Regions from separate parts of the Hominiventricola sp. genome, predicted to be linked through region 1. Evidence: riboswitches for the same ligand, from Rfam matches in the RefSeq annotation. Region 1 holds a riboswitch; each other region holds the start of a gene.
What was found. A riboswitch is a leader RNA that binds a small molecule or an ion and turns the genes downstream of it on or off. The one in region 1 is predicted to bind cobalamin.
Positions count from the first base shown of each region.

Region 2: it holds a riboswitch for cobalamin, as region 1 does, so the genes downstream of both, cobM (precorrin-4 C(11)-methyltransferase) here and ACZMB2_RS02150 (sirohydrochlorin cobaltochelatase) in region 1, are expected to answer to the same signal.
Region 3: it holds a riboswitch for cobalamin, as region 1 does, so the genes downstream of both, ACZMB2_RS05820 (dockerin type I domain-containing protein) here and ACZMB2_RS02150 (sirohydrochlorin cobaltochelatase) in region 1, are expected to answer to the same signal.

Region 1 is NZ_DBLYVB010000002.1:7,278-17,903, forward strand. Features, by position in the region: gene ACZMB2_RS02125 (efflux RND transporter permease subunit) at 1-1,612, shown strand, start outside; gene spo0A (sporulation transcription factor Spo0A) at 1,833-2,633, shown strand; gene glgA (glycogen synthase GlgA) at 2,711-4,147, shown strand; gene ACZMB2_RS02140 (hypothetical protein) at 4,233-4,418, shown strand; gene ACZMB2_RS02145 (spore coat protein) at 4,435-4,692, shown strand; cobalamin riboswitch at 4,800-4,986, shown strand; gene ACZMB2_RS02150 (sirohydrochlorin cobaltochelatase) at 5,158-6,414, shown strand; gene ACZMB2_RS02155 (hypothetical protein) at 6,440-7,030, shown strand; gene ACZMB2_RS02160 (hypothetical protein) at 7,095-7,646, shown strand; gene ACZMB2_RS02165 (ABC transporter substrate-binding protein) at 7,646-8,785, shown strand; gene ACZMB2_RS02170 (FecCD family ABC transporter permease) at 8,790-9,809, shown strand; gene ACZMB2_RS02175 (ABC transporter ATP-binding protein) at 9,814-10,626, shown strand, end outside.
Region 2 is NZ_DBLYVB010000001.1:404,523-415,148, forward strand. Features, by position in the region: gene ACZMB2_RS01925 (precorrin-8X methylmutase) at 1-297, opposite strand, end outside; gene ACZMB2_RS01930 (cobyric acid synthase) at 297-1,793, opposite strand; gene cobD (threonine-phosphate decarboxylase CobD) at 1,799-2,860, opposite strand; gene cobA (uroporphyrinogen-III C-methyltransferase) at 2,878-5,289, opposite strand; gene cobJ (precorrin-3B C(17)-methyltransferase) at 5,300-6,031, opposite strand; gene hemA (glutamyl-tRNA reductase) at 6,035-7,216, opposite strand; gene cobM (precorrin-4 C(11)-methyltransferase) at 7,216-7,971, opposite strand; cobalamin riboswitch at 8,093-8,278, opposite strand; gene ftsH (ATP-dependent zinc metalloprotease FtsH) at 8,310-10,148, opposite strand; gene ACZMB2_RS01965 (RpnC/YadD family protein) at 10,286-10,626, opposite strand, start outside.
Region 3 is NZ_DBLYVB010000006.1:47,375-58,000, reverse strand. Features, by position in the region: gene ACZMB2_RS05840 (hypothetical protein) at 1-2,465, shown strand, start outside; gene ACZMB2_RS05835 (autotransporter outer membrane beta-barrel domain-containing protein) at 2,555-5,446, shown strand; tRNA gene ACZMB2_RS05830 (tRNA-Pro) at 5,611-5,684, shown strand; gene ACZMB2_RS05825 (leucine-rich repeat domain-containing protein) at 6,121-6,966, shown strand; cobalamin riboswitch at 6,969-7,173, shown strand; gene ACZMB2_RS05820 (dockerin type I domain-containing protein) at 7,325-10,474, shown strand; gene ACZMB2_RS05815 (cohesin domain-containing protein) at 10,493-10,626, shown strand, end outside.

The DNA of each region.
Region 1 (10,626 bases):
GTTCTTTAAACTGTATAAACCAACACAGAAAAAGGAACTGCGGCTGAATGTCTTCCTTGATAAAATCAAAGAAAAATACGATCATGTGGAGCGGAAACTTCTGCATAAGAAGAAAACCTGCCTTCTGACAGCTGTGCTTCTGCTAGTGGCTTCTTTCTGGATTCTGAGCATGACAAATATTGTTTCCATGCCGACCATGGATGAAGGAATGATCTCTGTGACTGCTACGTTCCGGCCGGGAACCCGTGTCGAGGTAGTCAATGAGCAAATCGTCCAGATTGAAGATCTGGTGGCAGCAGATGAAAATGTGGAAAGCTATACGTTGACGGCTTCCGCAGGTTCTGCAACCATTTCCGCAACCTTGAAAGATGACAGAAAGATGACGACTCAGGAAGTTGTCGATCAATGGGTGCAGGATACGAAGAATGTTTCGGATATGCAGCTTGATATCACCATGTCCAGTTCCATGTCCATGGGCAGCAGTACGACAGGTTCCGGTGCAACTCTGACCGTTGGTTCTGTGAATCTGGAAGATGTGAAAGATGCATCAGAAATGATTCAGGATGCAGCATGGAATATTCCAGGTGTACTGAATGTGTCTACCGATGCAGGAGCGTCTACGACACAGCTTCGGGTGGTAGTGGATCCGTTAAGTGCCATGAGTCATGGACTGACACCGACGCAGGTAGGCGGAATGCTTTACAGTACCTTAAGTGGTACAAAAGCCATGACTGTTACATCGGATGGGGAAGAATATGATGTAGATCTTTCTTTCCCGGAAGGAACCTATGATAATGCCACCCAGCTGTTGGATACAGAGGTAGCAGGCGTGCCCCTTTCTGAAATGGCAACACTGGAATATACAGATGCAGCCCAGACTATTATGAAGATGGATGGAAAATACACCGTTACAGTAAGTGCTACCTGCCTTTCTGATGACAAAGCAGATATCCAGGATGCCATGGATGAGTTCCTGAATACGCTGGATCTGCCGGACAGTGTAGGTGAGGCAGAGACCATGATGGATAAGATGCAGGATGATATGTTCGGAGATATGGGAAAAGCCATTGCAACGGCATTATTCCTGGTATTCCTTGTTATGGCCATGCAGTTTGAGTCTCCAAAGTTCTCTTTGATGGTTATGTTAAGTATCCCATTCAGTCTGATCGGTGCATTTGGATTAGTATTCTTAAGTGGTACAGACTTCAGTATGGTAGGTTTGATGGGTGTGCTGACTTTGGTTGGTACGGTTGTAAATAATGGTATTCTCTATGTCGATGGTGTGAATATGCTGCGCCGCAGAATGGATATTGAGGATGCCCTGATTGAATCCGGTAAGACGAGACTTCGCCCGATTCTGATCACAACCCTGACCACCATTATTTCCATGACACCAAGTGCCCTTGGTATTGGTGGCGAAAGCGCTGTTATGATGCAGGGAATGGCGCTGGTTATTATCGGAGGTCTTGTGGCTTCCACATTGCTGATTCTCCTTCTGATGCCGGTATTCTACCTGATGGTATACGGTACCAGTAAGAAGACGCGTAAAGAGCGCTGGCATAGATTTTATTTCTGGAAAAAGAAAAAAGAGGTTCCGCAGGAACAGTCATAAATGAACAGAAAAAAGACAGGTTGTCAGATGCGACTACCTGTCTTTTTTTGAAATCTTAGCGGAAATTTAGCAAAAATTTAGCAAAAATGTCGAAATAATAGGAAATAATGGACTTGTAAGACAGGGGAAAATTTCCTATAATTTTTGTATGGCGCCAGAAAAAACCATTTTTTCACAAAAGACAAAGAGAAGAGAGTAAAAAATCGAAGGAGGGGTATGAATGAAAAAATGGAGCGTGGCGATTGCTGATGATAACGAACGAATGTTGGAAATTTTGGACGGTATTATGAAGCAGGATTCTGATCTGGAAGTGGTCGGATTGGCACGCAACGGCGAGGAAGCCTGTCTGCTTATCAAGGAAAAAGGACCGGATATTATGCTGCTTGACATTATTATGCCAAAGATTGACGGCCTTTCCGTGATGGAGAGAATCGAACAGGATCCTGACATTCAGAAAAAACCTGAATTTGTAATAATTTCTGCGATTGGTCAGGAGCGAATTACAGAAAATGCATTTCTGCTGGGAGCCAGTTACTATATCATGAAGCCCTTCGACCATGATATGCTGCTTAGCCGGATCCAGAGTCTGAAAGAAACAGAACAGAGCCGTAAGGCGGAAATTCGTCAGGTAATACCCTACGAAACGAGAAATGTTTATCAGAAACGGAATTTGGAGACGGACGTGACGAACATGATCCACGAGATCGGAGTACCGGCACATATCAAAGGATATCAGTATCTGAGAGATGCAATTATGATGGCAGTGGAAGATATGAACATGCTCAATGCCATTACAAAGGTTCTGTATCCGACCATTGCGAAAAACCATCATACCACACCCAGTCGTGTGGAACGGGCCATTCGGCATGCGATTGAAGTCGCATGGGGAAGAGGTAAGATGGACACGATTGACGAGCTTTTTGGTTATACAGTCAGTGTAGGCAAGGGAAAGCCTACAAATTCGGAATTTATTGCACTAATTGCAGACAAAATCCGGCTGGAATACAAAAAACAGGCGTAATTTTTTAATTCTGCTTTTAAACAGTTCAGCAGTGATGTATAATAAAATGTATACAGCCAAGAACTGGAGGGGAAAGTATGAAGAAGGTACTGTTTATTGCATCAGAGTGTGCACCGTTTGTTAAGACCGGTGGTCTTGCGGATGTAACGGGAACACTGCCGAAATATTTTGATAAAGATAAATATGAAGTAAGAGTCATTATTCCGAATTACAAATGTATCAAACCTGAATGGAAGGAACGAATGAATTTCGTCACAAATTTCTATATGGATATGGCATGGCGGAGCCAGTATGTGGGAATTATGGAGATGGAATACGAAGGAATCCAGTATTACTTTATAGATAACGAATATTATTTTGCAGGTGACAAACCCTATGGATATATTCATGAGGATGTGGAAAAATTTGCTTTTTTCTCTAAGGCAGCGCTGTCAATTCTTCCGGTGGTTGGATATCAGCCGGATATTGTACATTGTCATGACTGGCAGACAGGGTTGGTGCCGGTATACTTAAAGGACAGCTTCCATGAGAGTGAATTCTACGCCAATATGAAATCAATTATGACGATTCATAATCTGAAGTTTCAGGGGGTATGGAATATTGATACGGTACAGGATGCTACAGGTCTTGACATGTCTTATTTTACACCGGACAAACTGGAGGCATTCGGGGATGCAAATTACCTGAAGGGTGGAATCGTTTATGCAGACCGTATCACGACGGTCAGCCGTACCTATGCGGAGGAAATCAAGACTCCGTTTTATGGAGAGCATTTGGATGGTCTCATGCGTGCCAGAGCGGGAGAACTCACCGGAATTATAAATGGATTGGATTATAACGAGTGGAATCCGCAGAAAGATCCCCTCATCAAAGATCATTACAGTGTTGGAAATTTCAGACTGAATAAAGGGAAGAACAAGCTGGTACTTCAGAAGGAACTGGGACTCCCGGAAGATAAGAAAGTTATGATGATCGGAATTGTTTCCCGTCTGACGGATCAGAAAGGATTTGATTTGATTGACTGCATTATGGATGAATTGTGTCAGGATGCAGTGCAGATAGTGGTGCTTGGCACAGGTGAGGAACGATATGAAAATATGTTCCGTCACTTTGCCTGGAAATACGGAGATAAGGTGGCTGCATGCATCTATTATTCCGATGCCATGGCACATAAAATATATGCAGCCAGTGATGCATTTCTGATGCCGTCCCTGTTTGAGCCCTGCGGGTTAAGTCAATTGATGAGTCTGCGTTACGGAACGCTCCCGATCGTACGGGAGACCGGTGGACTGAAGGATACAGTAGAACCATACAATGAATATGAGGAAACCGGAACCGGATTTTCCTTTACAAATTATAATGCCCACGAAATGCTGGAGGCAATTCGCTATGCAGAAGAAATTTATTATGACAGAAAACGTTCCTGGAATAAAATAGTAGAACGGGCCATGCAGGCAGATTTCTCCTGGGAGAGTTCTGCAAAGCAGTATGAGCGTCTCTACGACGAACTGTAACCTGTATTTGTCAGGTATAAATACCTCTCTGTTTTCACATACTGGAATCGTAGTCAGGAGTATGGAAAACAAGGAGGTATTTTTTATGTCACAGTTATCAGAACTGGATGTCCAGAATCTTCGCCATCTCATCGGCGGAAGCGAAACCTGTAAGGCAAAATTTGAGACTTACGCGGAAAATGCAACTGACAGCCGTGTGAAACAGTATTTCCAGCAGGCAGCTCAGTCAGCAAAAGAGAATAAACAGCAGTTGATGGGATTTTTAAATTAGGAGGGCGTACAGGATGATGAATGAAAAAACCATGGTCAGTGATGCGCTGACCGGCATCAATGGAGAATTGAAAATGTATGCGGAATATATTTCCCAAAGTGAGGATCCGCAGTTAAAACAGACCCTCAAACAGATGAGGAACAAGGCAGAGACCGCACAGGAGCAGTTATATCAGATTGCCCGGGAAAAATCTTATTATGTTCCGGCGAAAAAGGCATCAAAAGAAGAGATTGATCATGTAAAATCTCTTTTTAAGCCGGAGAGTATGCTGTAATTTTCATTGCAGAATAGAGCAGCGGCAGGAGAATATCCTGCCGCGAAAAAAGAGGTTGCTGTATCTGAGATAAAGTGGTATAGTACATATAGTTAAGTGATTCGAAAATAGAATAAGAAGTAGTTGGTGCCGTTTTTACGGAGAATAGGGAAACAGGTGAAAAGCCTGTGCGGAGCTCGTCACTGTATACAGCGTTGCATGATCATAATGTCACTGGGTCAGTCATGGACTTGGGAAGACGATCGGTGCGGAAAAGCTGAAAGCCAGGAGACCTGCCAGCTGCGGTACGGGAAAGAAACAAAAACGTTTTTTAACTCCAGGTCACGAGGTTTGATTGTACCGAAAAATATATTTTTCTATACAATCCAGCTGCATTCTCATGCGTTGGATTTTTTATTTCTCCCGAGTATGTTCGAACTTTCAATTACTTACAAAAAAATATCTTATCATAAGGGAGAGATTAAGATGAAAAAGAAACTTGTAGTAATGCTTTGCGTAGCAGCAATGACAGCAACCATGGTAAATGGATGTGGAAGCAGCAGTACGGCAACGGATACTGCAGCAGAGGAGACTACTGAGGCAGCAGATGATACTGCAGCAGAGGAGACCACTGAGGCAGACGATACTGCAGAAGCAGCAGACGAGGATGCAGATCAGGCAGCAGCTGACAATGTAGCAGCTCTGATTGACAAAATCTACGTTCAGGAGAGAACCGATACTACTGACGAAGACTGCAAGGCAGCCAAAGAAGCATGGGATGCTCTGACCGACGCACAGAAAGAACTGGTCGAGGGCGAGAACGCAGATCCGGACTACTTCGGACGTGACACCGGTGATGCTTCCAAAGACGATCCGCGTAACCAGGATGAGATCGGTGAGAATGAGATTCTGGTGGCAAGCTTCGGAACTTCCTTCAATGACAGTCGTGTAGCTGATATCAAAGGTGTCGAGGATGCCCTTCAGGAAGCAAATCCGGACTGGTCTGTAAGAAGAGCATTTACCGCTCAGATCATCATCAACCATGTACAGGCACGTGATGGCGAAGCTATTGATAATATGGATCAGGCACTGGATCGCGCAGTAGCAAACGGTGTTAAGAACCTGGTTGTTCAGCCGACCCATCTGATGCATGGTGCAGAGTATGATGAGCTGTGCGAGGCAGTTGCAGCATACGAAGATAAATTTGAGTCTGTAAAAGTTGCTGAGCCGTTGCTTGGTGAAGTTGGAGATGACGCTACCGTAGTGAATGATGATAAAAAAGCAGTTGCAGAAGATATCACTGCTGAGGCAGTAAAGACTGCAGGTTATGACAGCCTTGACGCTGCAAAAGAAGACGGTGTTGCATTTGTATTCATGGGACATGGTACTTCCCATACTGCAAAAGTTTCCTACAGCCAGATGCAGTCCCAGATGGGAGAACTTGGCTATGAGAACGTATTTATCGGAACTGTAGAGGGTGAGCCGGAAGAGACTGCTTGTGAGAACGTTATTCAGGCAGTTGCCGATGCAGGTTACACCAAAGTAATTCTTCGTCCGCTGATGGTAGTAGCAGGCGATCATGCAAACAACGATATGGCAGGCGATGATGATGATTCCTGGAAGAGCCAGTTTGAGGCTTCCGGAAAATTTGAAAGCGTAGATACTCAGATCGCTGGCCTTGGTGAGATTCCGGCTGTTCAGGAACTCTATGTTGCTCATACGGCAGCAGCCATTAACGAGTAATCAGAACTAGGAAAGAAGACTGGAAATGAAGAAGAAAATCATCGCATTATTAGGAATGACGGTAATGAGCTGCGCACTGGTGACAGGCTGCGGAGGCAGTAAGACGCCGGCGGCAGAGAGTGAAGCGGCGACCGAGGCACCTGCAGAGGAGCAGGAAGGCACGGATGCTCTGACGGAGGAGCAGACATCGGACGAGGCGGATGCTCAGGAAGAAACGGAAGAAAAGACTGCAGCAGCAGTACTGGAAGATGGAACCTATACAGCAGAATTTGATACAGACAGCAGCATGTTCCATGTAAATGAAGCATGTGAAGGAAAAGGAACTCTGACGGTAAAAGATGGCATTATGACGATTCATGTATCAATGCCGTCCAAGAATATTGTGAATCTCTATCCGGGACTTGCAGAGGATGCTCAGAAGGAAGGCGCAGAACTTCTGCAGCCGACCACAGATACGGTTACCTACAGCGATGGTATGACCGAAGAAGTGAACGGGTTTGATGTTCCGGTTCCAGCGCTCGATGAAGAGTTTGATCTGGCATTGATCGGAACGAAAGGAACCTGGTATGATCATAAAGTAAGTGTTTCCAATCCGGAAAAAATAGAAGAACAGTAGCAAAAGAACTGTGATACCGACGGCCCGGGCCTAGCCCGGGTCGTTGTGCTATGGAGGAAAAAGTATGAAAATGAAAACTATTTTGACAAAAACGGCAGGAATTCTGCTGGCAGCAGTTCTTCTTGCAACAGGTGCCGGATCACAGAATATGGCGGTTCAGGCTGCGGAAAGCAGTGCAGAATCCGTCTCATCTGATCTCGCAGATGGAAAATATGCAGTAGATGTAACACTGGAAGGCGGCAGTGGTCGTGCAACAATCAGTTCTCCGGCTATCCTGACCGTTGAAAATGGACAGGCAACGGCCCGGATTGAGTGGAGCAGTTCTCATTACGATTATATGAAAGTGGGAGATGTACAGTATGACCCGGTCAATGAGGAGGGCAATTCCGTTTTTCAGATTCCGGTGACCGTATTTGATGAACCCATGGAAATAGTTGCGGATACGACAGCCATGAGCGTTCCACATGAAATCGAATATACACTGACTTTTAACAGCGCCTCTTTGAAATCAGAAAAATCAGTGGTAACCCAACAGAGAATCATCATGTTGGTGGTGATCGTTGCAGCAGCTGTGACGATTGTTCTGGTTAAAAAGAAGAAAGCGAAGAAAATGTGATGAAGAAGAAAATAGCGGCAGGTATCGTAAGTGCGGTACTGGCAATTTCACTGACGGCCTGTGGTTCTGCAGGCAGAATGTCAGAGAAGAATACAGAGATCAGCAAAGAACTTGAATATGACCACAGTATGGAACTGGAGTATGCGGAAGAGTTTTCCGTGGATTATTATCAGGATGGATATGCGTTGGTAACGATTGCGGATGACGGACAGTATCTGGTGGTGCCGGAAGGAAAAACCGCACCGGATGACCTTTCCAAAGATATTACAGTACTTCAGCAGCCATTACATAATATATATCTGGTGGCATCTTCTGTTATGGATATGTTTGTGTCACTGGATGCTCTGGATAGTGTACGGTTCAGCGCATTAAAAACAGACTCCTGGTACATTGAAGCGGCAAAAGAGGCGATGGAGGCAGGAGATATTCTCTATGCAGGAAAATACTCTGCACCGGACTATGAGCAGATTCTGTCAGAAAACTGTGAGCTTGCCATTGAAAATACCATGATTTCCCATACACCGGAAGTGAAGGAACAGCTGGAAAAATTTGGCGTTCCGGTCTTGACAGATCACTCCAGTTATGAGAAAAATCCACTTGGACGGACAGAATGGGTGAAACTTTATGGACTTCTGACGGGACATGAAAAGGAAGCGGAGGAGGCTTTCGCAGCAGAAAATGAAGCCTTTGCATCCATCGGTGAGGAGGAAGAGACCGGAAAGACCGTTGCATTTTTCTATATTACGACCAACGGAGAGGTCAATGTCAGGAAGTCTGCGGATTATCTGCCAAAGATGATTGAACTGGCAGGCGGCAAATACATTTTTGATAAACTGGGTGATGAAGATGACGTGGCTTCCACCATGTCCATGCAGATGGAAGAGTTCTATGCAGGGGCGAAGGATGCAGACTATATTATCTATAACAGTACTATTGATGGAAGCATGCAGACTCTGTCAGATCTGACAGGGAAGAGTCCTATGCTGGAGAAGTTCAAAGCGGTACAGGATGGAAATGTATACTGTACGACGAAGAATTTGTACCAGTCCACGATGGAGCTGGGAACCATTACCTCGGATATTCACAAGATGCTGATCGGGGATGATGCAGATCTTACTTATCTCTATAAACTGGAGTGATACTATGAAGAAAAGACAGGGCAGATATACTGCCGCATTTGCAATTTTGCTGGTACTGGTATTGGTGTTTCTGGTGTTGAATGTATGCATTGGAAGTGTGAACATTCCGGTGTCAGAAATTCCGAAGATTTTGTTTGGAAATGGAGCAGATGATGTTTATACGGATATTGTGATGGGTATCCGTTTCCCGAGAGCGCTGGCGGCAGCAATCCTGGGTGGCGGTCTGGCGCTGTCTGGTTATCTTCTGCAGACCTTTTTTCATAACCCCATTGCGGGACCTTTTACTTTGGGAATTTCCTCTGGCGCAAAGCTGATGGTGTCTTTAGTCATGGTGGCATCTCTTGGAAATGCTCTGAAATTAAGCTCCTGGCTCATGATTATTGCCGCATTTGTGGGAGCTATGATCTGTATGGGATTTGTCATCCTTATGTCGAGGGTGATGGATCAGATGTCCATGCTCATTGTCAGCGGTGTTATGATTGGTTATATCTGCTCGGCTATTACGGATTTTATTGTCACCTTTGCAGATGACGCGGACATTGTGAATTTACATAACTGGTCCAAGGGAAGTTTTTCCGGCATTACCTGGAATAATGTGTCAATTATGGCAATTGTGACAGGTGTCACTTTGATTTGGATTTTCCTGCTGTCCAAGCCATTAAGTGCCTATCAGATGGGAGAATCCTATGCGAGAAATATGGGCCTTAATGTGCAGATGTTCCGGATTCTTCTGGTGCTTTTATCCAGCGTATTATCTGCCTGTGTGACGGCATTTGCAGGTCCCGTATCCTTCGTGGGAATTGCAGTGCCTCATCTGGTAAAGAATCTGTTTGGAACGGCAAAACCCATTCTTATGATTCCTGCCTGCTTTCTGGGGGGTGCGACATTCTGTCTTTTCTGCGATTTGCTGGCGAGAACCATGTTTGCCCCTACAGAGTTGTCCATCAGTACAGTGACGGCAGTATTCGGTGCTCCGGTGGTGATCTATATTATGATTCACCGGAAGAAAGAGAAGGCGGAGTAGGATCATGGAAGAATTTTATTTTTATACCAAAGGACTGACCGTTGGCTATCACGGAGTACCGTTAATCAAAGACATTGAACTCAGCGTGAAAAAAGGAGAGATTCTGACGCTGATTGGACCTAACGGAGCAGGTAAGACGACGATTCTGAAAAATATTATCCGGCAGTTAAAACCTCTTGGAGGTGTGGCTGTGCTGGATGGAAGTAACATGGAAGAATTAAGCGGCAGAGAGCTTTCTAAGAAGCTGTCTGTGGTACTGACAGAGCGGGTTCGGCCGGAGATGATGAACTGCAGAGATGTGGTGTCTACGGGACGGTATCCCTATACGGGAAAATTTGGCGTCCTTTCTGAGGAAGACTGGAAGATCGTAGACGAATCCATGAGGCTGGTTCATATTGAAGAATTGGCGGAGCGGGATTTTACGAAAACCAGTGACGGACAGAAACAACGGGTTATGCTCGCCAGAGCACTTTGCCAGCAGCCGGATATCATCGTCCTGGATGAACCGACTTCTTTTCTGGACATCCGCTATAAGCTGGAATTTCTTTCCATTATACAAAATATGTCCCGGACAAGAAAACTGTCGGTCATCATGTCCCTTCATGAACTGGATCTGGCAGGACGGATTTCCGATAAGATTGCCTGTGTCCGCGGCGACCGGGTGGACCGCTTCGGAACACCGGAGGAGATTTTCACGGAAGGTTACATTCCGAAACTGTATCAGATGACCACCGGCTCCTATGATGAACTGACCGGTGATCTGGAGCTTCCGGCGGTACAGGGCGAACCAAAGGTGTTTGTTTTGACCGGAAACGGT
Region 2 (10,626 bases), on a different contig from region 1:
GCAGTAAGCTTTTCCGCCGTACTCTGCCAGCTTTTTCTTATTAATTCCGGACCAAGCCATCTTCGTATCCGTCACAATGACAGCGCCTCTTCTTAAGGCTTCCACGCCCAGCATGGCTGCATTTTCAGAAAAGCACAGGTTATCCGCATAGTCGAAATCCGCAGACGTATGAATGCAGCGTTTTACGATGGAGAACTGTGGCTCCGGCCAGGTTCTTCCATTTAACTCCTGCGTAATAATCTCCATACTGCGCTTCTCTATCTCATTTGGTTTTACAATCTTAATCTCATTCAGCATCAGATCCCCGCCTCCAGAATTTCGTATATTTTTTTCATGTCAAATGATGATCTGACCAGATCTGCCAGCTTGTCATATTCCTGCTCTTTGTGAGCAGCCAGATCAAAGTGCCAGCTGCCGTAATCAAGGCCTTTGCTTCTCATAAGTTCCCGGATCATGCTCTCTGCAAAATCATCCGTATCAAAGAGACCATGGAGGTAGCTTCCCAGAACGGTGCCGTCCTCATTGGCAAGGGCATCTATTCTTCCGTCCTCCAGACGAACCAGCTCCTGACAGCCGCCCAGATTTTCGGAAACACCCATATGAATCTCATAACCGGTCACTTCTTTTCCTTCCCAGTCACTCCACAGGCCGGCACCCTTCCTCATGATGCCATGAATCTGGGTTCTGGTCTTAGATTTGGCAAAGACCGTCTTCGTATCCAGAAGACCCATGCCTCTCATTGTACCGCCGTGCTCCACATTGTCCGGGTCTTCCATGACTTTTCCCAGAAGCTGGAAACCGCCGCAGATGCCGATGATCGGCGTCTTCTTCTCTGCCTGCCGTAAAATCAGCGCTTCCATACCGGACTCCCGGAGCCACTGCATATCGTCCATGGTATTCTTGGTACCCGGCAGCAGAATGAGATCCGGATCTTCCAGCATCCCCGGCTGGGATACATACCGGAGGGATACCCCATCCATCCGCTCAAAGACGGAGAAATCCGTAAAATTAGAAATATGAGGCAGACGGATCACCGCCACATCAAGGCCTGCTCCTTTATGAGTCTGCTCAAGGCGGTCGGAAAGACTGTCTTCATCATCGATATCCAGCCGTTCCATAGGAACCACTCCCACCACCGGAATATCCGTCTTTTCTTCAATCATCCGAAGTCCCGGCTCCAGGATCTTCACATCCCCGCGGAATTTGTTGACAACCAGACCTTTAATCATGGCCTGCTCATCCTCCGGTAGAAGCTTTACAGTGCCGTATAAGGCCGCAAAAACACCGCCCCTGTCAATATCTCCCACCAACAGTACCGGTGCTTTCGCCATTCTCGCCATTCCCATGTTGACGATATCATTTTCATGGAGATTAATCTCCGCAGGACTTCCTGCTCCCTCAATGACAATGATGTCGTACTCACTGCTCAGCCGCTCATAAGCTGCCAGCACATCCGGAATCAGCTGCTTTTTATTCTTATAATAATCCATGGCCTTCATGTTGCCGCGGACTTCCCCGTTTACAATGACCTGGCTTCCCACATTGCTGGTGGGTTTGAGCAGAATCGGGTTCATATCTGCTGTCGGATCAATGCCGCATGCTTCCGCCTGCATGGCCTGTGCCCGGCCGATCTCCAGTCCTTCCTTTGTAATGTAGGAATTGAGGGCCATATTCTGGGATTTAAAGGGTGCCACTTTATAGCCATCCTGCTTAAATACCCTGCATAGTCCCGCTGTCAGGAAACTCTTTCCGGAATTGGACATGGTTCCCTGCACCATAATCGCTTTTGCCACGTTTCTCACCTCGCTGTCTTCTTCAATGCTTCTATCAGCCGTCCATTGGCTTCATGATCTTTGACTGCCACCCGGTAACAGGTCTCATCCAGTCCCCGGTAATTGCTGCATCTGCGGATCATAATCCCCTCCGGCAGAAGCCTGTCATAAAGATCCCGGATACCATCCGTGCGGAAGAACAGGTAATCTGCCTGTCCATCCCAGACGGTCATCCCCAGAATCTCCATCTCTTTTTTGAGATATGCCCGTTCCTCTCTCACAAGAGTAATGGCCTTCTCCTTATATTCCCCTTCCCCAAGGGCCGCAATGCCTGCTTCTGACGCCAACACGCTGACGCCCCAGCACTGTCCGGCTGCTTCCATCTTCCGAAGGAGTGCCCCATCACCACAGACGCCATATCCCAGACGGATGCCCGGCATGGCATACATTTTGGTAAAGGATTTTAAAATAAACAGATATTTATATTCTGTTGTTTTCTGAATCAGCGACCGTTCTTCCTGACCGGTAAAATCAAGGAAACATTCATCCAGCACCAGCAAAATACTCCTGCTTTCTGCCCGCTCCAGAATCCGGAGCAGCAGCTCCTGCTCTACCAGGATTCCGGTGGGATTATTGGGATTGCAGAGGAACATCACATCCATGTCTTCGGTCATCTGTTCCAGAATGTCTTCCCGCACCCGGTAATCCGGCTGCATCTCATAGATGTGAATCTTCGTTCCCACCTGTTTTAATGCTTCCTCATATTCCAGGAACGTAGGGGCTGTTAAAAGGGCATGGGCAGGCTTCGTCCCATAGGCAAGACGGTAGATGAGATCCGCTCCGCCGTTTCCGCAGATCAGTGCTTCTTCCGGGACTTCATGGTACTCTGCCAGTGCATGCTTTAATTTCCGGCTTTCCGGATCCGGATAATGCTCCGCTTTATCAAGAGCCTCCATCACCGCCAGCCGGACCCCTGCCGGCATGCCCAGCGGATTGATATTTGCGGAAAAATCCAGAAATTTCCTGTCTTCTTTCGCTATCTGTTTCTGGATCTCCTCACTGTAAATATCTCCTCCGTGCTGTCCCATGCCCGGTCCTCCTGTTTCTATTTCTCTTTTTTTCCGGCTTTTACATCAGCAAGAAGTACATTTCTAATTCCTTCTGCTGTGTATTCTACCGCCGACTGCCCTACAGCAAGTCCTGCCGCTTCTGCTGCCTTCTCCGTTACCGGTCCGATGCAGATGATCTTCGCCGGACAGCCCACACGGACGCCGTCTTCTTCCAGCATGGAGGCAAAGGCGCGTACTGCAGATCCGCTGCACAGCGTCACATAATCCACCTGGGAAATCATTCTTCTTAACTCTTCTGCTTTCCGCAGATCCACCGCTGTATGATACATGGATACCTTACTGTAGGCGATACCGGCTGCATCCAGCGCCTGATCCAGTTCCTTCGAAGCTTCTTCTGCACGCACCAGCACTACCCGCTCATCCTTCTGTAGCGTCGGTACCCACTCTTTTGCCAGTGTCCGGCTGGTATATTTCGTCGGTACAAAATCTGCCAGAAAACCTTTGCCTGCCAGTGCTTTTGCCGTGCCCTCGCCGACTACGGCAAATTTCAGGTTTGCAAGGCTTCTGAAATCTTTTCCTGCTACCAGCAGTTTTTCAAAGAACAGCTCTACGCCATTGCTGCTGGTAAAGACCATCCAGCTGTAGACTTCCGGATGAGCCACCAGACGGTCGAGTTCCGGACTCTCCAGGGTTTCTGTATGAATCAGGCTGAATCGGATGGCTTCTGCGCCTTCCTCTTCCAGCACTTCTGCCAGGTGCTCTGTCATCTTCTCCGTTGCGGTCACCAGTACCCGTTTGCCAGATAATGGCTGATTCCCGTACCAGCCGATCTCATTTCTTAAAGAAACCACATCACCGATTACCGTGATGGCCGGTGTCTGAATGCCTGCCTTTTTGGCTTCTTCCACGATGGTCTCCAGGGTTCCCACAGCGACCTTCTGTCTGGCCGTCGTACCTTCCTGCACCACCGCTGCAGGAGTCTTCGGATTTTTACCGTTGGCAATCAGATTCTTTGTAATATTCGGAAGATTTTTAAGGCCCATCAGAAATACCAGGGTACCTTCTTCCTTTGCAAGGGTTCCATAATCAAGAACCGTGCTGTCCTTGTGGGCACCCTCATGTCCTGTAATCACATGAAACGAAGAAGCATGATCCCGATGAGTCACCGGAATACCTGCATAAGCCGGTGCTCCATAACAGGAGGACACGCCCGGTACAATCTCATAATCCACACCTGCTTCTCTGAGTTCCTGGGCTTCCTCTCCGCCGCGTCCGAAGATAAAGGGATCTCCGCCTTTTAAGCGGACTACATTCTTTCCTTCTTTTGCCAGACGGATGAGCAGCGCATTGGTCTCCTCCTGTTTCAGATGATGATGGGAAGAGCGTTTTCCTGCGTAAATCAGCTCTGCATCCGGTCTTGCTTCATTGAGCAGGGAGTCCGTTGCCAGACTGTCATAGACCAACACATCTGCGCTGCGGATACAGGATAAGCATCTTTGGGTCACCAGCCGTTCATCACCCGGTCCTGCTCCAACCAGCCATACCTTTCCCTGACAGATTTTCCGTGCCAGTTCCTGTCCAAGGGCTTCCGCCTGCTCAGGCTGAATTCCATTTTCAATGGAACCGGATGTCCGCTTTACATGTTTTGCGTCCTGTGCAAACAGCACTTCCATGGAAAGCTTCGTTCCCTCCACTTTTGCCAGCGCTGCCGCCGGCGCATTACAGCTGCCGCCAATCGCTTTCAGGTAAGCACGCTCAGCACTTAACATCGCCATCGCTTCTGCATCATTCAATGCTTCCATCACTTCTGTCAGATGTCCGTTCTTCGTCTCCACTGCCAGAATTGCCTGTCCGGCTGCCGGAAGGCACTGATCCGGTGACAATTTTTCAAAATGAAATTCGCCGCCGGATACCATATCCAGACGTTCCAGTCCTGCGGATGCCAGTACAATGGCATCATAGAGACCATCTGTCAGTTTTTTAAGTCTCGTCTGTACGTTACCCCGGATAGGCCGAATGACCACCAGCGGATTCAGTGCCCGGATCTGCAGCTCTCTTCTTAAACTTCCGGTACCTACCACACTTCCTGGTTTCAGGTCAACAAGCTTCGTTCCGTCTTTTGTAACAATCACATCCTCCACAGGACCTCTCTTTAATGCTGCCCCGATTCCCAACCCTTTCGGGAAATCCATAGGCATATCCTTGGCGCTGTGCACTGCCAGATCGATCCGTTCATCCAGCAATGCCTCCTCCAGTTCCTGGGTAAAAACGCCTTTTCCGCCAAAGGACGTTAATGTCCGGTCCAGAAGCTCGTCACCCTTTGTGGACATCTCACAGATCTCCACCCGGATGCCCGAAAATGCCTCTTCTATCTTCTGTCTTACGATATTTGTCTGAACCAGTGCCAGACGGCTCTTTCTGGTTCCGATCCTTATCAGATCCTGCATGTTATCCTCCTTATACCTGATAACCTCTCGGAGTAATCATTCTTCCGTTCTTTGTATATGTCTGGGAATTACCCACTATCACCACACTGAACATATCAATGTCTGCATCTTTTAATTCTCCCAGAGTAGTGATGCAGGAAGTCTCATCTTTTCGTCCCGCATTTCTCACAATGCCCACCGGAGTTTCCGGTTTCCGGTATTTCATCAGAATATTAGCTGCTTTTTCTACATAGTCTACACGTTTCTTACTCTTCGGATTATAGAGGCAGACGATCATGTCTCCCTGACCTGCACAATCCACACGCTTCATAATCAAATCAAATGGAGTCATCAGGTCACTTAAGCTGATCACTGCAAAATCATGCATGAGCGGAGCGCCCAGTACAGAAGCGGCCGCGCTGGCTGCCGTTACACCAGGGACTGTCTCGATCTCAATATTGGCATTCATCTCTTCTGCCACCTGATAAATGATACCTGCCATTCCGTAGATACCGCTGTCGCCGCTGGATACCATAGCAACGGTCTGGTCCTTCATTGCTTCCTCTACCGCCATCTGACAGCGCTTTACTTCCTGCATCATCGGCGTTGCAAGGTAATTTTTATCCGGAAAGAATTCCTTTAAAATATTTACATAAGTGGTATAACCGGTAACCACATCCGCATTTTTAATCACTTCAATGGCTTTCTCTGTCATATGCTCATAGCCGCCGGGGCCGAATCCGACTACGTATAATTTTCCCATAAATTATTCAATCTCCTTTAAATGTCCAAAAAGTGCGTGAAGCTCTGCCGGAGTGGAATGATCCCGCAGACGGTAAAACATCTTATCAATGGCTTTATCAAGTCCCTTTTTTTCCACTTCCTGTTCCATCCATTCCTTAAAAGAAGCCACATCCGGCAATGCCAGCTGGAATACCATCCAGCGTTCAAAATCCATCTGTACTTCGTCAAGAATCTGGTCCGCAGCCACAACTTCATGCTGTTTTTTTTCGTTATTTGTCCGGGCAAGCTCCTGGAAATCATCAATATCATAACGCATGATTCCCGGCAGTTTCTCCACCTTTGCCTCAATGTCAATCGGCACTGCCAGATCCACCAGTACACGGGGTTTCTCTGTCACAAGCTTCTCCGCCATCTTACTGTAAGTCAGCGTATAATGAGGGCTGCTGGTGGCACTGATAATTGCATCCATCTCATTGACCAGCTCGTACCGTTTTTCATATTCCATAACGCGGTATGTAATCTTGTGATGATGGTCTTCTCCTGCCTGTCCCATATTTCTGGACGTAATATAAACCTCCGCACCATCAATGCACTGGAGGTTCTTTAACACCGTGCTTCCGATCTTGCCAGATGCACCGATGATCATAACTTTTTTGCCATGAAGGGTTCCCAGTCCCTGTTCTGCTGCCTTGATGGCCATGGTAGCAGTGGACACACTGGTTCTGGAAAGATCCGTTTCTGTCTTTACCTTCTTGGCTGCCGTTACCGCATAGCGGAACAGCGTATTCAGATAGACGCCGCAGGTGCCCGTTTCTCTTGCCTGATCATGGGCACGTTTCACTTGGCCGAGGATCTGATCCTCGCCCATAACCATGGACTCAAGACCTGATGCTACATGAAACAGATGGCGTACTGCTTTGCTTCCATTATAAAAGCGGATATAGTCGCCGATATTTTCCACATCCTGTGCGTCGGCAAATTCCAGCACCAGATCCTGCAGTTCCGTAAAATTACCTCCCGGACAGGCAGTATAAATATAAACCTCTGTTCGATTACAGGTACTGATAATCACGCATTCTTCTGCGATGTCTCTCGCGATCATTTCTTTCATCAGTTCCTGCTGCCGTTCTGCCGGAAATGCAAACAATTCCCGGACAGCCAGCGGCGTATTATGATGACTGATTCCGATCAGTGAGATTCCCATTACTCCGTCACTCCCTTTCGGAATTCTGTGGTAAAGGTCTTGTCATACAGTTTGGACAGATCATAGTCATTTCCAAGGAAATCTCCGACTACGGTCAGAGCGGTCTTGGTAATGCCAGCTTCCTTCACGCGCTCTGCAATATTGGTCAGATCACCGCGGACAATCTTCTGATCTTCCCAGGTCGCTTTATAGACAACAGCTACCGGAGTTTCCGGACGATATTCCTGTCTCAAAATCGCAGACATCTCGTCCAGCATGCCAACGCTTAAGAAAATGATCATGGTTGCATTGTGCTTTGCCAGATCTACCAGCTTTTCCTTCGGCGGCATTGGGGTACGTCCTTCCATACGGGTCAGGATCACCGTCTGGCTCACGCCCGGAAGGGTATATTCCTTCTTTAACACTGCTGCAGTTGCAAGGAAAGAACTGACACCCGGAATCACCTCATAGTCAATGCCCAGTTCATCCAGTCTGTCCATCTGCTCTCTGTGAGCACCATAAATAGCCGGATCTCCCGTATGAACCCGGGCAACCTTCAGACCTTTGTCTTCTGCATCTTTCATCACATCAATGACTTCATCAAGGTTCATCAGGGCACTGTTGTAAATAACAGCTCCCTCTTTTGCATCTGCCAATACCTGTGGATTGACCAGAGAACCTGCATAAATGATGACATCTGCGCTGTCAATAATCTTCTTTCCCTTAATAGTCAGAAGTTCCGGGTCGCCAGGACCCGCTCCAATAAATGATACCATGTGTTTTCCCTCCACGTAATAAAAGGAGTCCCCGCAACACAGCCGCGAAGACTCCCTCATTTTTCTTTTGATCTGAATGTATTTCTTTGTCAGAAATTTTCAGGATCTGCTTTCTTCGGAAGCTCTCCCAGATCAGATAGCAGGTCTCCTGACTCACGGTCTTTTAAGGAAGAACTTTCCCTTCTCACCCTTATAGGGCAATGGTTACTGCAGTCTCCTCATTCCCGCTTACAGTGGCCGGACCGTTCAGGCTTCTCACCCGATTCCCTGTTAGGCTTCACTAAGCACTTTCTGATGGTTTTGCATATAGGAAAGCATATCATATTTCTTATAGTTCGTCAATTTACACCAGAATTTTCTTTCAGCACCTGCATGAATTCATCTCCTGTAATCGTCTCTTTCTCATACAGGTATTTTGCAAGGGCATGAAGCTGCTGTTTATTCTCCGTCAACAGGGTCATAGCTTTGTCATACTCCTTCTTAAGAAGGGCTTTTACCTTCTCATCCACAACGGCTGCCGTCTCCGCTGCACATGCCAGAGAAGTATCTCCGCCCATGTACTGGTTATTTACCGTTTCCAGTGCCATCATGCCAAACTCATCACTCATACCATAACGGGTAATCATACCTCTTGCAAGTTTCGTCATCTGCTCGATATCATTGGAAGCACCCGTAGTAATGGAACCAAAGATCAGAGCCTCTGCCGCACGTCCGCCTGCGTAAGTTGCAATCTTGTTCTCCAGTTCTTCTTTGCTCAGAAGATACTGATCATGTTCCTCCACCTGCATCGTATAGCCAAGGGCACCGGAAGTTCTCGGAATGATCGTAATCTTGGTAACCGGGGCAGAATGACTCTGAAGCGCCGCTACCAGTGCATGTCCAGTCTCGTGGTATGCCACAATCAGTTTTTCCTTGTCAGAAAGTACGGCATTTTTCTTCTGATATCCGGCGATAACCACTTCAATACTCTCTTCCAGATCTGACTGGTTTACATAGGTCCGCCCACTTCTGACCGCACGAAGAGCTGCTTCATTAATCATATTGGCAAGCTCTGCACCAGAGGCTCCGGCTGCTGCTCTTGCCATCGCATGAAAATCCACATCATCTCCCAGTTTTACTTTCTTGGCATGAACTTTCAGGATTGCCTCACGGCCGATGAGATCCGGAAGTTCTACCGGAATTCTTCTGTCAAAACGTCCAGGACGTAAGAGTGCCGGATCCAGCGTTTCCGGACGGTTGGTTGCTGCCAGAATCACAACACCCTTGGAACCGTCAAAACCATCCATCTCGGTGAGCAGCTGGTTCAGCGTCTGCTCACGCTCATCATTTCCACCCATGCCGGAGCCATCTCTCTTCTTACCGATGGTATCAATCTCATCAATGAACACGATACACGGTGCTTTTTCATTTGCCTGCTTAAACAAATCTCTTACCTTGGCCGCACCCATACCAACGAACATCTCTACAAATTCCGAACCGGAGATGGAAAAGAAGGGTACTTCCGCCTCACCGGCTACCGCCTTTGCCAGCAAAGTTTTACCAGTTCCTGGAGGGCCGACTAACAGGGCACCTTTGGGCATCGTTGCACCAATCGCCTGATATTTTGCCGGATTATGGAGGAAATCAACAATCTCCTGAAGCTGCTCTTTTGCTTCATCCTCACCAGCCACATCACGAAATTTGATCCCCGTCTCACTGGCTACATAGATCTTGGCATTGCTCTTTCCAAACTGCATGGCATTGCCGAGTCCGCCTCCGCCCATTTTTTTCATCAGCATTCTGGACAAAATCTGTCCAATTGCGACAAAAATAGCAATCTGGATCACTACCAGAATAATCTGATCAAACAATGATGAATCCTGCTCCTGCACTGCACCGAAATCGCATCCCGATGCCATCAGACGGTCCACCAGACTCGTATCATTCGGGAAGGGCACTGTTGAATAATAAGTAGGATTGTCTTTATTATTATCCGTGAAATAGATCACATCATCCTCTACCTGGGCCATTGCTACTTCCTTGTCATCCAGCATGGTCAGGAACGTACCATAATCTACTTCCTTGATCTGATGCTTTAAGTAACCAGGAACTACAAACGTATTTAATACAAACATTACCAGAAGCACAAGAACATAATAAAATATCAATGGCTTCTTTGGTTTCTTAACCTGCTGCATATGCGTTTACTCCTCCTTTTATCGTTAATTGCAGTGTACCATAGCACCGAAACGTGAATTAAATGTAAACTGTAGGTGATAATTTGATATGATTCTCCTTTTCAACTTAATATTATGAGACACTTCTTTTACATTTATTATACTCTCATATCCACCAATTTTCCCGCGATCTGCAGATCACTTGCTCCAGCACATGTCTGCAGTATATCTGCTATCTTCTGAATATATCCTAATGGCATATCCAGTAGCTCAGCCGTTTCTTCCGGGGTTCTTTTCTTCTTTTCCAATTGTACTCTTACAAATCTGATCTCTGTCTGCTCGTTTCCTTTTGATATGCCTTGTTCTATTCCCTGCTCGATTCCTTTTTTGATCGCCTTTGCCTCTATGTAATCTCCCATATTACACATTTTCCCAACTCCTTCCTTGATCCGGTCATCCACACGCATTCCCAGATTCTTCAGTTTTTCCAGTTTTTCTT
Region 3 (10,626 bases), on a different contig from region 1:
AGCTTTCCCTCTATTATATGGGTGGTGTTATCAGTGAAGTAGATGGAGGCACCATTGAAAATGTAATCAATGATGTGGATATCACTGTGAAGAATGATGCCAATGGATATGCAAGAGGAAAAGTCGGAGGCGTTGTAGCTAATGCGAGCTTCTGCTCTGAGAAAGATCCGAATGGCGGAGATCCGACCATTACCAATACGGTGATCAGCAATTGCGAAAACAGAGGAAGCATCAGCGGCAGTGGATATGCTGGAGGTATCTGCTGGAAGCTTGGTCATGGTGCGACGATCAGAAACTGTATCAATACTGGAACGATTACTTCTTATGGCTCTGCCGGGGGAGTTCTCGAAAGCGGAGAAGGTGGTACGGTCGAGAATTGTGTGAATACTGGAAACATTTCCGGTGAAAACATGGCAGCCGGAATTGCAGCTGGTTTTACATATGGACGGAGTACCCATGCAGAGAATGTGGGTTCCTGGCAGGGAATTCTCAGAAACTGCTACAATACAGGAGATGTGACTGTACGTTGTGAGGGAAACAATACAACGGTACTTGCCGGAGGAATTACCGGAAGATGCAGCGGTTCTTCAAGCAATAATATCTTTAGCAGCATTGAAAACTGCTATAACACAGGTAATGTAACTTCAGGAAAAACGGGAGACCGTATCTGGGTAGGTGCGATTTCCGGGAATCTTGTAGAGGTGAAACCTGCAACGAATCTGTATTACCTGGATGGCACTGCTGAAAAAGGAATTGGCGATGTAATCAGTGCAGATAAAAATGCAGCAGAAGTAAAGACAACGAATCAGCTGAAATCTCCGGCTCTCAGAACTGCTCTGGGAGATGCATTTAAGAGAGATCTTGGAAAGATCAATAACGGTTATCCGGTTCTTACATGGCAGATTTCTGAAGGTCCGGATGAACCGGATATTCCGGAGACAGATGCATACACAATCTCCGCAAGTAAGAACAGCGAGATTACGCTTGGTGAAGATGCGGAAGTGACTCTGACAGTAACCCATAATGAGGAGACTGTTTACAATGCATACTTTATTAATGTAACCTATGATGCTGAAAAGCTGATTTATAAAGGAATCAACACAGAGGCCACTGTAAAAGATGAAAATGGTACTCTGACCATTGCAGGCTACGGTGATCCGAGAACCTGCGGAACGGATCATGTGGTTCTCACCTTTACAGGGAAGACTTCCGGAGAAGCAAAAGTCAATGTAACTTCTGCAAAAATTGACAAGTCACTGAGTGCTGCCATTCATGATGCACCGGATGCTTTGATTGAGACATCTGAAGTAACTATTTCTGTTGGCGGATATCGCGTTTCTCTTGATGAGAATTTTGTTGGAAATGACACTGTAATGCCGGGTGTTGATTATACATTTGCTGCCGCAGATCCTCATTATAATTATACCGTCGATGCAAAGATGGGAGACGGAACAGCGGATGTGAAAGATAATGGAGATGGTACTTTCACCATCAGTAATGTTACCGGAAATCTGAACATTAAGGCAGCATCCAAGACTCCAAAGACTTACACAGTTACCGTGGAAGGAGACGGAGCAGCGGATGTAACAGCTGAAGATTCTGCAACTTATGGTACGGATTACAGTTTCAAGCTGGCGAAAGATGCCAAGTATACCTACGGGGTGAACATTAAAGTAGGAGAAAATACTATTCAGCCTACTGTCAGTGAGGATAACTACACCATCAAGGGTGCAGATGTAACCGGAAATATCATCATTTCTGTAAGTAAGGAATTGAATTCAGGTGTTGCTACAGAAATTACCTTTACAGGAAGCGGTTCTGCTGACGTTAAAGGCGGAGTAACTCAGGTCGCAGAGAATGGAAAAGATTTCAAGTTTGAAATCAATGAAGAAAACGGCTATGAGTATACCGTTACCCTTGATAATGAGACTCTGACTGCAGATGCAGGAGGAAAATACACGATTCTGGGTTCCAAGATCAATGGAACAGCGTTTACAGTAACTGTAGAAAAGACAGAAAAGAGTAAGATCCAGGTAGAGGTTTCTCAGTATATTGTATTAAATGGCAAGACCATGTGGCTGGTGAAAGCTTCAGGTACTGTATCCGAAGGAAAGGTACTGGCTTATGACAGCAATCCGATGTTCTGGTCAGAGAAGTACGATGCATACAGCTATCTCGTTGTTTCTGAAAAGACAAAAGCAGAGATGGAAACAGAGGCAGCAGGAAAGATTGCAGAAGCTTCTGCAACAAAGACAGATCTGGCTTACGACTTTGATGTAAACCGAAGCGGTCAGGTAGATATCAACGATGCACAGCTTGTATATGGCATGTACAATGCAAAATATGAGAACTTTGACAGCGTATCTATGCGGAAGTTCCTGGAAGCGGATGTAACTGCAGATGGAACCGTAACGGTTGAAGATGCAGCAGCAGCCGTACATTACATATTGAACAGCGGAAAATAATCAGAAAAGTAATATGACATCATTGGAAGGCAGAAAATTATACAGGTTTTCTGCCTTTCTTTAATAAAAAAAGGAGAGGAAAAAGGAACATGAAGAAACAAATTTTTTCCTGTATTCTGGCGACATCGATGATGTTAAGTATCATGCCCATGGGGGCGATGGCGGCAGAAACTACAGGAACAGCAGCACAGGCGGAAGTTACAGTGCCACAGCAGGTAAATGGGGTATACCAGATCAGTACTGCAGGGGAACTGGAGTGGTTTGCACAACAGACGCAGGCGTATGAGGGGAAGAAATACAAAGCGATCCTGACGGATGATATTGATCTTGGCGGAGAGAATCTGTATCCAAATTATATGATTGGTACCTCCACCTATCCGTATGGCGGAACGTTCAATGGTGATGGACATACCATAAAGGGACTGTCTATCAGTGCTGCTTTTAATGATGCGTCTGATGAGACGGATTCCAGCCTTGCATTATTTGCGTATACAGAGACGGCGACAATTCAGGATTTAACAGTGGAAGGCGCGGTAAATGTAGATGTAACTGATGCAAGCAGTTATAAATTTATCTATGCGGCAGGCGTTGCAGCTCAAGATCACGGGTCTAAATTTACGAATTTAGTTTCCAAAGTAAACGTTTCTGTTACCGGAACCGGCGGCGCCTGTAGAGCAGGCGGAATCACTGCTTCTGCAATCCTGTATCAGTCAGGAAGCACCATGACTGGTACCACATTTGAAAACTGCGAGAACCAGGGAAATATCACCAGCGGCTGGGCAGCTGGAGGTATTCTGGGATATGCAGGCATTAAAACAGAATTTAAGAATTGTAAAAACAGCGGTACTGTCACAGCGACTTCTTCTGATAACGGAGCAGCAGGCGGTATTGTGGCAAACTCAAATGGAAGCAATATTAACGGCTGTGTAAATAAAGGAAAGATTACCGGTGTAATCAGAGCGGCGGGTATTGCAGGTGAATGTAATCTGGATATCAGTACAAATGCGGCAACAGCAGGCGAATATCCATGTAAAGTTCTTAACTGCTACAACACCGGAGATATTCTTCTGACCAATGAAGGATATGCAGGCGGTGTGGTTGGTACATTTCCAACAGTTTGGGGCAGTGAGCCAACGAACAAAAATACAATTATGAACTGCTATAATGTAGGTACGATTACTGCGCTTGATACAAGCCGGTGGACTTATGCAGGCGGTGTAATTGGAAGTGCGGATTATACCATGGGAATGGAACTTTATTCTTTGAACAGTGCGGCAGCAGACTGGATTGGTTATAATGGTGGTACATTCTTTGATAACGGTACAAAGACGTCAGATGAGATGAAGTCTGAGTCTTTTGCAAAAACCATGGGAAGTCAGTTTGAGGCTGTCAGTGGTTCTTACCCGAAACTTACCTGGGAGCCGGAGGAAGAGCCGGACCCGGAACCGCCGGTTTCTACAACCACTTATACGGTAACTGTGGGTGATGATGCAAATATTTCTGCAAGTGAAAAGGCAACGGTAACACTCGATATCAGCAGTGAAGAAGAGAACCTTTACAATGCTTATTACTTTACCGTTAATTATGATGCGGAAAAATTGAACTATGTTGGCATCAATACAGATGCGAATGTAAAGGATGAGAATGGGGTTTTGAAGATTGGCGGTTATGGCGACGACAAAACCTGTGGCACGGATAAGCTGGTCATCACCTTTGAAGGAAAATCCGCGGGTGATGCACAGGTGACTGTAGCAGCTGCCAATATTGATAAGTCTGCAAATGCAGTAGAACAGGATGCACCGGAAGCGACCATTGCAAACGGAACTGTGACGATTACGGTAGGCGGATACAAAGTTGATCTGAGTGATGACTTTATAGGCGACAGCAAGGTAGATGCTGGTGCAGACTATACATTTACTGCAAAAGATCTCCATTATGATTACACCATTGATGCAAAGATGGGCGAAGATACAGCAGACGTAATAGACAATAAAGACGGTTCTTATACGATCAAGAATGTTACCGGAAATCTGACCATCACTTCCAGCAAGACGCCAAAAACTTATAATGTTACAGTAGCAGGCAGTGGAAAAGATGATGTAACAGCTGCTGATAAAGCAACTTATACGAAGGATTATACCTTTACCCTGGATAAGGATGCCAACTATACTTATGATGTAACGGTAAAAGCAGGCGAGACTACTGTCAGTGCAGTATTGGGCGCAGACGAAAAGACTTATACTATTGCAGGTTCTGATGTGACTGGTGATATTGTCATTACTGTTGAAAAGACCCGGAAGCCGGAAACAATGACAGAGGTCATTTTCGCAGGAAGCGGTTCCGGAGATGTTAAGGGTGGAACATCCCAGAAAGCAAATAATGGAGAAGACTTTGCCTTTGAGCTTGATAAGGAAGATGGTTATATTTACACTGTAAAACTGGGAGACGACGAACTGACCGCAGGAGAAGATGGCAAATATACCATTCCGGGAAATAAACTGACCGGAGGACAGCTGACAGTTACGGTAGAAAAAGAAGAAGAACAGAAGCTGGAAGTACAGGTATCTAAATATCTTGATCTGGAAGAAACGAGCATGTGGCTGGTTACCGCTTCAGGCACTGTATCAGAGGACAAGGTACTGGGTTATGATGGCAGCGCAATGTTCTGGTCAAAAGAATACGATGCATACAGTTATCTTGTGATTTCTGCAAATACAGAAGAACAGATGAAGACGGAGGCTGCATCAAAGATTGCTGAGGTGTCTGCGGAGAAGGTTGAACTGGCATATGATTTTGATGTGAACCGAAGTAATTTAGTAGATATCAACGATGCACAGCTGGTTTACGATATGTATAATGCAAAATATAGTGACTTTGACAATGTTTCCATGAGAAAATTCCTGGAAGCTGATGTTAATGGAAGCAAAACGGTAACGGTTGAAGATGCGACCGCAGTAGTAAATCATTTTATGAATAATTAACATATTCATATTCAGAAAGCAGGAAGACCTCAGATTTTCCTGCTTTCTGGTCTGCTTTTTGAGCCAAAATAAAAAAATTTAAAAAAATAAAAAAAACTCTTTACAAATCCCCAAAACCGATGTATACTAAGCAAGTGCTCTGGTGATGGGGCAAAACACAATAACGATGCGTGGCTCAGCTTGGTAGAGCGCTGCGTTCGGGACGCAGAGGTCGCAGGTTCAAATCCTGTCGCATCGACTCCTTGGCAGGGGCGTCAGTTATCTGCTGGATAACTGAACAGAACCGGAATCAGTTATGGTTCCGGCTTTTTTTTTATAAATTACGTTAAAAAGGTGACAAATAAGCATTGCTTTTTAACGATTTATGAGCTATACTCATAAGTGATACAGAGTGTCTGGTACTGTATATACAGCAACAGAACTGAAAAGACAATTTGGTGCAAATCCGAAGGGGCAACGCCGCTGTGAACATGAAGAGATCTGTAAAATGGTAAAATCCAGAACAGAATTTTGAAATGTGACCCAGGAAGTCTACTGATCACGGTTTGATTTTCATACGATAACTGGATATTTTTTGACAGAGCATAAACACGTTTGCGTATCATGGGCAAACGTGTTTTTTTATTATTAGGGATAGCTAATCTTAACGAGACAGAATATCAGTAAGGGGAATTATGGGAAATATTTATCATACCGGAGTCTGGGTATCAGACCGCAATTATGATGTGTTTGACAGGCGCTTGGGCAAGTCAATGGTTGACCGTGAGATAAGAATTGCGGAGCCGTACCGCAGAATTGGAAGCGGTGCAATGAAGAATAATATTAAGATGAAACGGTTGCAGATCGGGAATAGTGTAAAAGAAATTGGGGAAGAAGCATTTCAGGGCTGCAGCAATCTGCGGTTCCTTACCCTTGATGGGGTGCGAACCGTACAGAGAAGTGCATTTCAGGGATGTACCAGTTTGAAAACGTTGGATATTCCAAAGAGTCTCCGTTATATAGAGAAAAATGCATTTATGGAAAATAAAGCTGTTCGAGAGATACGATATGAAACAGAAAATCTCAGTACCGTGATTTCTCCAGAAGTATTCCGTGAATGCAATCGACTTCAGCTCATTGTACTTCCTGAAAAGCTGGAAAAAGTTGGACCTAGAGCTTTTTATAAATGCAAAGAGCTGGATGGCATTCAATTTCCTGCCACATTGAAAGAAATCGAAGAAGAAGCATTTTATCAAAATGGATTAACGGAACTGCATCTTCCGAATGGATTGGTAAAGATTAGTGACAGCGCATTTTTTAAGTGTACGCAGTTAGAATATGTGCGAATTCCGGAATCTGTAAAAATAATTGGCAAATGGGTATTCCACGGATGTAACCGATTAAAAGTTCTGGAAATTCCAGGTGATCCAGAGGTTGTAGGAGACTGGATTGTAAACAGAAGTTGTACCATACGTTGCAGAAAAGGCAGCAAAATTGATAAGTATTGCCAGGAGAATGATTTTCTGTGTGAGTATTTATAAATCGTAGAAAGTAAGACTTCAGTGCTTTTTGAACTGAGAAGAACAAAAAGCTAAGAGAGAACCGGGTGAGATTCCCGGATGGCACCGCCGCTGTAAGCATCGATGTTGATATTCAAGGACGCAAGTCGGCCACTGGGGGACTGGGAAGGCAGAATAGCCAGCGCTTGAGATGTAAATCAGAAGACCTGCTGAAGAAACTTTCGATAGAATTAATTACATATTTTGAAACTGGCAGAAAAACGGCTGCAGAACTTTTAAGTTCTGCAGCTTTTTTTGTAAGTTTGCACGACGGATGTGTAACTTCAGCGGAAGAGAAATTGCCCGTTTTTAAAATAAATCATCATAAGGAGGGAAAAAGATGAAAAGAAAGACATGTGCTTCTGTGTTAGCGCTGATATTAACCTGCGCTATGGTAACAGGCAGTCTGCCTGTGGAAGCAAATGCGGCAGAAGCAGCGGCAGCATCAGAGTTGACGGCTGTTCAGGATGAGAGTCAGGAACAGGCGGAAGTGACTGATGAAACAAAGGAAGCTGGCGATGAAACAGCTGGTGAACAAGAACAGGTGACGGAGCCTGGTCAGGAAGAAGAGAAACAGGAAGAGCAGACGACGGAGCCTGCTCAGGGAGAAGAGGAACAGAAAGAGCAGACGACGGAGCCTGGTCAGGGAAAAGAAAAACAGGAAGAACAGACGACGGAGCCTGGTCAGGAAGAAGTAAAACAGGAGGAACAGGTGACGGAATCTGCTCCGAAAGAAGAGACACAGGAAGAACAAATCACAGAACCGACTGCGGATCAGGCAGCTCAGGAAGAACAGGAAACATCGGTTGCAGCGCAGGCAGCTGAATCTGTAAAGTATCTGCAGGGAGTGAAGTTCTTCGAATCTTATGTAAATAAGGCGCCGGATAAGGAAATCGAAGGGCACTGGAATGGAACGGAAGACTGTACAATCTATATTCCGGATGCACAGTCAGCAATGCCTTATATTATAGCAACGCTTGCAGATGATGCACCGGCGGATACGACACTCTCTGTTGACTGGACTCAGATGTTTACAGGAAAAGCAAAAAGCGAGAAACTGACATCAGGTGTTGGAACAAGACTCCTTGGAGTGACCAAGAAAGCATCAAGTGCAGGACAGGATATGAAGGTTACTGCTTCTTCTATATCAGAAAAGAAAGAGCAGACGGTAACCGTACATGTGAAAAGACTTCCCTGTCTGAAAACACTTGCACTTGCAGACAAATCCGGATCAGAAATTGAGATTGATAATGGATTTCAGTGGGAAGCAACAGAAAGCAATCGTAAGACCTGGCAGAATATGACAGCAACTACAAAGGCAGATACGGTAGTCATTACAGCTGCCCAACAGGAAGAAATTACTGATAAAACTTATGTTATTCAGTATAATGGGGAAAGCAGTAATGAAATCCCACTGCAGCTTGGTGAGAATGAGATCAATGTTTCGGTGATTGATCCGGTAGAGCATGTTAGTACTGATTATAAGATAAAGATTACCAGAATAGAAAATCTGGGTAGTGGAGAAGTTTCTTTTGAAACAAATCCGGAAGATGCACTGGTAGTAGTACGGGATGCCAAAGGTGTCAGAATCTGGCCGAATCATGATAAAACATGGACACTTCAGATCGGAGATACCTACAGCTATGTTGTAACAAAAAATGGCTATATTGGCCAGAAAAATAATTTTGTAGCAAAAGCAGGTACAGCGGAGATCACGCTGGAGAGGGCAGAAGACAATAATGATATCGACAAGACCATCTATGCACAGTGGGGAAATTTCCGAAACGGTGATGATGAGTTAGGTATTACGACATCAAAAACGCCGTATAATCCGGATGATGCAGAACTGCTCTGGGCAGTAAAATACGGAACAGGATGGGCAGCAGCACCGGGATCTCCGATTATGGTGGATGGAGATCTGGTAACTTACACAGGTTCTACAATCCGCAAACTGGACAGAAACACAGGAGCAGTTGTAGCGGAAGGTACTATGGTAGGTTCCTCCAGTTTCTCCATTGTTCCGGCAACCTATGGCGATGGCATGATTTTTGTGGGATTAAGTGATGGAAGAATTCAGGCATTTAATGCAAAGGATCTGACTTCCCTCTGGGTATATCAGGATGAACTGAAAGGCCAGCCGAACTGTCCGATTACGTACAAAGATGGTTATGTCTATGCTGGATTCTGGAACAGTGAGGAGAAAGATGCTAACTTCGCATGTATTAGCGTAGCCGATGAAGAGCCGTCTGAAGAAACAGAAGCAAAGGTCGCTTCCTGGACATATAAGCGGGCAGGAGGATTTTACTGGGCCGGCGCTTATGTAACAGACAAATTTGCGGTAGTAGGAACTGATGATGGAGCCAGTGGATATAGCACGGAAGGTGCAAGTCTGTTGGTATTTGACCGGGAGACCGGAGAGGTAGTAGATTCCTGGGATGGTATCCGCGGAGATATCCGATCCAATGTTTCTCACGATCCGGAATCTGACAGAGTATTTTTCACCAGTAAGGGTGGTGTTCTCTGCAATGCACAGATTGACTGGGAGACTGGGAAAATCACAGATAAACAGTCTGTAGTAATTACAGATGCACAGGGAAATACACAGGCAATGTCCACCTGTACACCATCTGTGTATAACGGAAGAATTTATATTGGAATTTCAGGAAGTAGCCAGTTTGGGAAAAATTCAGGACATGCCATTGGCGTGTATGATCTGAATGAGGATGGTTCCATGACCCAGGCATATGCATATGCAATCCTTGGTTATCCGCAGACTTCTGCTATGGTAACGACGGGATATGTAGATGAGGATGGATATGTATATATCTACCTCCCGTATAACTATACGCCGGGTGGTGTTTCTGTATTGAAAGATAAGAAAGGTCAGACAGCACCACTGACCACAACAGATTCTGGTTACAGTGAAGTATTTACCCCGGTAAGTCCTCTGGCACAGTATTGTATCTGTTCTACCATTGCAGATGAATATGGAACGATCTACTACAAAAACGATAGCTGTTACATGATGGCGATTACATCTAAGATTGAATCTATTGAGGTAACGGAGCAACCTACTTCTGTTATAGAGAAAGATGGAACCATTACTGCGGAAGGATTAAAGGTCGTATCCAATCTGAAAAACGGTGAGCGGAGAGATATCAGTGATGATGTAAAAGTGACGAAACAGGATGATGGTACTTATCTTGTTACTTATACTTATGGATTTGACAATGCAAATTATGGACTGAAGACGCTGACTACCACATTCGGAAAGTCTACGGTTGTTTATGGTGATGTGAATGGTGATGGAAAAATTAATAGCGGAGATGCAGCACTGACTTATGCATATGTCAATGGAAAAATAAAATTCAAAGAAGGTCAGTTGAAAGCAGCTGATGTAAATGGAGATGGAAAAATTAACAGCGGAGATGCAGCACTTATTTATGCGCGTGTCAATGGAAAAATAGAAACATTTCCAGCAGCAAAATAATAAAAAGGAGAATTTTGTATGAGACAGATAAAGAAAGCAATTTCATTCATCTTATGCTTCTGCATGATGTTTGGCTTTACTCTGGAAGCATTTGCCGGTTCGGTGAAACCATCAGTAGATAAGACAAGTGTGGCAGCAGGAGAAAGCGTTAC